One region of the Actinoplanes sp. NPDC026623 genome, then DNA from elsewhere that is predicted to be linked to it. Evidence: riboswitches for the same ligand, from Rfam matches in the RefSeq annotation. Region 1 holds a riboswitch; the other holds the start of a gene.
What was found. Region 1 has a riboswitch for S-adenosylmethionine ahead of thrC (threonine synthase). Riboswitches for the same ligand answer to the same signal wherever they lie in the genome.

Region 1 (3,071 bases):
GCTCGGCTCGGCGATGCCGGTGACCATGAGGTGATCGGCCTCGACCACCACCTGGGCGCCGATCTCCCGCAACGCTCCCGCGGAGGCGGTGAGGTCGCCGATCGACTCGACGCGGACCCGCACCGAGGAGGTCTCGTGCTGGGCGAGCACGTCGGAGACGGCTCCGGCGGCCACCCGGCGCCCGGCCGAGATGATCGTGACGGAGTCGCAGATCAACTGGATCTCGCCGAGGATGTGGCTGGAGATCAGCACGGTCATCCCGGAGGCGGCCAGGTTGCGCATCAGCGTGCGCATCTCCCGGATGCCGCCCGGGTCCAGGCCGTTCGCGGGCTCGTCCAGGATCAGCAGCCGCGGGTTCTTGAGCAGCGCGGACGCGACCGCGAGGCGCTGCTTCATGCCCAGCGAGTAGGTCTTCACCCGATCCTTCGAGCGGTCCCGCAGCCCGACGAGTTCGAGCACCTCGTCGACCCGGGCCCGGTGCACGCCGCCCGCGTCGGCCAGCAGGGAGAGGGTGTCGTGCGCGGAGAAGTTGCCGAAGAACTGCGGGCTCTCCACGATCGCGCCGACGGAGCCGATCACCTCGGGCAGCGCCCGCGGCACCTCGTGGCCGAGCAGCGACATCCGGCCGCCGTTCGCCTTGATCAGCCCGAGCAGGGTGCGCAGCGTGGTGGTCTTGCCGGAGCCGTTGGGCCCGAGGAAGCCGTGCACCTGCCCGGCCTCGACGAGCATGTCGAAGCCGTCGACGGCCCTGCGCACCCCCTTGCGGCTGCGATAGGTCTTCTGCAGACCCTGAATCTCCAGGACGGCGCTCACGCCGGACCTCCCGCGCGTTGTGGAATGACCTGCGTCACCTTAGGCACCCGCCGCCACCTGCACGCGGCTTTCGGCCCGCGGGCCGGGAGGCCGAGGAAAGGACGTCGCTCACACCTCGGGACGGTTGACTCCGATTCCGCCGCCCGCGTCGTAAGGTGTTGGGAACACAACTGAATACCTCATCCAGAGGGGCTGAGGGAACGGCCCGATGACGCCCCGGCAACCACCGCGCATGTCTCGATGACGAGGCCGCGTGCGGCAGGTGCTAATTCCGTCCCCATGTGCGTCCGATGACGCCCGGGGAAAGATGAGAGGAAGGCCTCATTGTGACGTCTGCCGTCGACGCCCCCAGCAAGTCCGCCAGCCCCGCCCGGGCCCTCGTCTGTCGTGGCTGCGGTGCCGAGTTTCCGCTGATCGCGCAGCACGCCTGTTACGAGTGTTTCGGCCCGCTCGAGGTCGCCTACGACGCCGCCGCGCTCGCCGCGGTCACCCGCGAGGCGATCGAGGCGGGCCCACAGAACATCTGGCGCTACGCCGCCCTGCTGCCCACCGGGCAGGACCCCGCGACCCGGGTCACCCTCGACCCCGGCCTGACCCCGCTGGTCAGCGCGCCCGCGTTGGCCGCCGAGATCGGGCTGCGGGCGCCGCTCTGGGTCAAGGACGACTCCGCCAACCCGACGCACTCCTTCAAGGACCGGGTCGTCTCCGTCGCGCTCACCGCCGCCCGGGAGCTGGGCTTCACCCGGTTCGCCTGCGCCTCGACCGGCAACCTGGCCAACTCCGTCGCCGCGCACGCCGCGCGCGCCGGGGTTCCGTCCATCGTCTTCATCCCCGGCGACCTCGAGCAGGGCAAAATCATCACCACCGCGGTGTACGGCGGCGAGCTGGTCGCGATCGACGGCTCCTACGACGACGTCAACCGGCTGTGCGGCGAGTTGGTCGAGACCGACGAGTTCGAGGACACCGCCTTCGTCAACGTCAACGTCCGGCCGTTCTACGCCGAGGGTTCGAAGACTCTGGGTTACGAGGTCGCCGAGCAACTCGGCTGGCGCATCCCCGCCCAGGTGGTCGTCCCGATGGCCAGCGGCGAGCTGCTGACCAAGATTGACAAGGCCTTCACCGAGCTCGTGGAGATCGGCCTGGTCGAGGCGCCCGAGGGCGGCTGGACCGTCTTCGGCGCGCAGTCGGCCGGCTGCAACCCCATCGCCACGGCACTGCACAAGGGCACCGACCAGATCATTCCGGTGAAGCCGACCGGCATCGCGAAGTCGCTGAACATCGGCGACCCGGCCGCCGGCGCCTACGCGATCGAGGCCGTGACCCGCACCGGAGGCTGGATGGACTACGCCGACGACGACGAGATCCGCGACGCCATCCAGTTGCTCGCCCGCACCACCGGCGTCTTCGCCGAGACCGCCGGCGGGGTCACCGTCGCGGTGCTCAGGAAGCTCGTCGCGAGCGGCCGGCTCGACCCCGACAAGGAGACCGTCGTCTACAACACGGGCGAGGGGCTCAAGACGCTGGACGCCGTCGCGGGGCAGGTCGGGCCGACGCACCGGATCAAGCCGTCGCTGCGCGGCGCTCGCGACGCCGGCCTCCTGGGCTGACGGAGAGTAACTGAACATCTGCCTAACGTCGAGATTCCTTCCCCTGAGGACTTGCGCCGGGATCTCAGGCTCGGCAGGATGCTCTACGCGGGAGGACGTGACGCCGTACGTGGCCCCACCTTTGAGCTTGGTGACAATCTCCTAGGGGTCCAACGACCCAGTGCCGGAGGCGCTGTGCGTGCGTCCTCCCGACCAACTTCCGCCCTAGGCTCGCCGGCGCATCTGCAGCTCGGTCAGGGCGGGGATGACCGGGTGCGGCACCCGCTTGCCGATGTCGCGGAAGCCCAGCCGTTCATAAGCCCGGACGGCCCGGTCGTTGCCGACCACGACCTCGAGCAGCAACTCCGGCCGGCCGGCCGCGACCGACCACCGCGCGACCGCCTCGATCAACTCGCTCAGCACCCCGGTGCCCCGGTGTGACGGTGTGATGTAGACCGCGAAGATCACCGTCGTGTCCGGCTCCTCGGGCAGCACCGTGCCGCCCGCGTGGCCGATCAGCCGGCCGCCCGGGTCCGCGACGAACTGGGCCAGCTGGTCGCCGGAGGAGGCCTGCACGACGCGCCGCCGGAAGTCGGCGTGCGGCCGGGCCGCCGCCTGGGCGAGGGTCTCCAGGAACGCGAGAGGGCTGTCGGCCAGCATCTCCAGCCGCAG
Region 2 (3,071 bases), on a different contig from region 1:
TCGGGCCTGGTGACCGCCATGTCCTACGACTACACCCTCGCCCACCCGAAGGGTGACGCGGACGCGAAGTTCTACAACACGGTGCGCTGGACGTACTCGGGCCACGGCCTGCCCGTCGACGTCAAGGTCCCGGCGCACGTGACGAAGCTGCTACCGCGCAAGTAGCTGCCGGGGTCCCGGCCGGCAGCCCCCTCGCGGGCCGGGACCCCGGCACAGACCGGCGCGGTAGTTTGACGATCATGGCGGACTGGGCGACTAGATCGGCTTCGTGGGCGGACGTCGAGGCGGTGGCCGAGCTACGGGCCGTGGTGCTCCGGGCGGACCTGGAGCGGCTCGGGCGGTACGACGAGCACCGGGTGCGGCAGCGGCTGCGGGACGGATTCGAACCCGGGCACACCAGGGTGATCGAGGTGGGCGGCGCGTTCGCCGGCTGCGTGTCGCTGCGGCCCGCCGCGGACGCGCACTGGCTGGAGCACTTCTACCTGGCCCCGCACCTGCAGGGCAGCGGGATCGGCACGGCCGTGCTGCGCAGCCTGCTGGAGCGGTGCGACCGCGACGGCATTCGCGTCCGGCTCAACGTGTTGCGGGGCAGCCCGGCCCGCCGGCTGTACGAGCGGCACGGATTCACCCTCGTGTCCGAGGATCCGGTGGACGTCTTCATGCTGCGCGAGCCGGTCTCGGAGTAATTCAGCGGCGGACCAGGCTCGAGGCGTCGGACCAGGCCATCCGCAGCTTCACGGGTGTGCCGTTGAGGCGGCTCGGGTCGCCGCCGGGCGGCGACACCGTCGCGGTCTCCGCACGGATCGCACCTGACGCGCGGTAGAACCGCTGTGCCGCGGCGTTCTGCCGCAGCACCCAGAGGAACATCGCGTCGCCGGCCGCTCGATCGACGACGGCCCGGGCCGCGCGGGCCAGCAGCCGGGTGCCGAGGCCGGTCCGGTGCTGATCGTGGACCACGTGCAGGTTGTCGACGAGACTCCCCCACGTGGCGTCGGCGTCGAGGACGCAGTGGATGAAGCCCACCAGCCGGCCGTCCCGCTCGGCGACGACGGTGTCCGTGCCGGCCGGGGTGGCCAGCCGCGCCGACCACACGGTACGGCGATCGGCCGCCACGTCGCCGTCCAGGAACGAGTCGGCATAGGCGCCCCGATAATGCCGGCGCCAGCTGTCGGCGTGCAGGTCGGCGATCCGGTCGGCGTCGTCCGGACCCGCGGGCCGGAGCAGTAGTACGGAACCCATGACGACACCCTCCGGTGCTTCGCGGCTTGCCCGGCACCTCCGTGCCGGGCCCGGTCCTCACCCGGAGCACCCCGCCCGCGAACGGAGGGTTGCCGGCCAGCAAGCCGGGGCTGTGCGCTGGCACTCATGACCTGTACGCCGCAACGTAGCACCGAACGCCCGCGGTGGCGGGGCACCGTGGCGAACCACGGGCCCCGCCGCGTCTGGATCAGTCGTCGGAGCCGTGCCCGCCGTGCCGGCCGTGGTCGTCGGCGCCGTTGTCGTCGGCGCCGTGCCCGCCGCCCTGGCCGTGGTCGTCGGTGCCGTTGTCGTCGGTGCCGTTGTCGTCCGTGCCGTGGTCGTCGGTGCCGTGGTCGCGGCGGTCGTCGGTGCCGTTGTCGTCGGACGAGCGGGTCTTCACCCGGTCCGAACCCTTGGTGCGGTGCCGCAGCACCGCGCCGGTGGCCCGGTCCACGTCGATGTCGTGCCGCACGCCGTTGGTCACGACGTCGATGTCCCAGACCGCGCGGCCGTGCTCGGTCTCGGCCTCGATGCCGGTGACCCGGCCGCCGCCGGCGACGCCCAGCGCGATCGCGCGGGCGGCGTCGATGTCGACGGCAGCCGGCGACGCGGCCCCCGTGGTGGCGGGCGCCGGGGCCGGCGTCGAGAAGTCGTCGTCCGCCGAGCCCGTCGGCACCGGGTCGCCGTTCGGCAGCATCGGCACGGCGCCGCCGCGGTCGTCGGACGAGCGTGCGGGTGCCGGGTCGTCGGCGCCGGCGGCGAGCGCGGTGCCGCCGAGGGCGAGCGCGGCGGTGACGCCGAGGGCGAGGGTGGAAACGGGGCGTAGCTTGATCATCGTGGTGCCTCCGGTGCGGCGGGCTGTTTGACCTCTGCACAGTGGCCCAGCGGGGATTAGCGGCGCGCTGTGCGATCGCTAAGCCATGGTTAAGGGCCCGGCCAGTTCGAGCACCACCCGGGCGCCGCCGTCGCTTCCGGCCTCGACCCGCATGCTCCCGCCGCCGGTCTCGGCGGCCTGCCGGGCGATGTCCAGGCCCAGGCCGGTCGAGCCCGAGCCGGACACCCCGCGGCGCGGCGCGGATTGCGGGAATCCCGGCCCGGAATCCGATATGGCCAGGACGCCGCCGCCGCCGGGCCGCGCGGTCAGCGACACCGCGAGATCGGTGCCGTCCGGGGTGTGTGCGAAGACGTTGCCGAGCAGGGCGTCGAGCGCCGCGGCGAGGTCGTCGGCCGGCACCGCCACCGGCAGCGGCGTGCCGGGCAGCTCACGATGCACTGCCCGGTCGGTGTCGTCGGCCAGCACGGACCAGAACGCGACCCGCTCGGACACCACGGCGGTGGCGTCGCAGCCGGTCCTCGGGCGTTTCGAGCCGCGGCGGCGGGCCTGCAGGATGATCGCGGTGACGGCCCGCTCGATCGCGTCCGCGGCGTCGGCGAGCCGGGCCGCGTCGTCGGGGTCACGCAGCGTCTCGGCCTCCAGCCGCAGCGCGGTCAGCGGGGTGCGGAGCCGGTGTGACAGGTCCGCGACCTGTTCACGTTCCTGGCGCAGCAGGTCCTGGATGCGCCCGGCCAGGTGATTCAGCGCGCCGGCCACCTCGCGCAGTTCGGGCGGCCCGGCGGGCGTGGCCCGCGCCGACAGCTCCGCCCGCGCCAGCCGGTGCGAGACCGCGGACAGCTCCGCGATCGGTGCGACCAGATTCCGGGCGAACCGGTCCGCGACCACCAGGCCCAGCAGCACCAGGGCGATGCCGAGCCCGGCGAGCACCAGCCACGCCTTGCCGACCCCGTCGGTCAGCTCCGCGCGCGGCACCACCGTGCGGACCACGGCCGTGCCG

Region 2: it holds a riboswitch for S-adenosylmethionine, as region 1 does, so the genes downstream of both, AB0F10_RS35800 (GNAT family N-acetyltransferase) here and thrC (threonine synthase) in region 1, are expected to answer to the same signal.

What each region holds. Positions count from the first base shown of each region.
Region 1 is NZ_JBEZXZ010000002.1:75,552-78,622, reverse strand. It holds gene AB0F10_RS01085 (ATP-binding cassette domain-containing protein) at 1-813, opposite strand, end outside; SAM riboswitch class I at 990-1,127, shown strand; gene thrC (threonine synthase) at 1,140-2,420, shown strand; gene AB0F10_RS01075 (GNAT family N-acetyltransferase) at 2,625-3,071, opposite strand, start outside.
Region 2 is NZ_JBEZXZ010000185.1:604-3,674, forward strand. It holds gene AB0F10_RS35790 (hypothetical protein) at 1-165, shown strand, start outside; gene AB0F10_RS35795 (GNAT family N-acetyltransferase) at 240-686, shown strand; gene AB0F10_RS35800 (GNAT family N-acetyltransferase) at 688-1,239, opposite strand; SAM riboswitch class IV at 1,257-1,371, opposite strand; gene AB0F10_RS35805 (PepSY domain-containing protein) at 1,448-2,074, opposite strand; gene AB0F10_RS35810 (HAMP domain-containing sensor histidine kinase) at 2,153-3,071, opposite strand, start outside.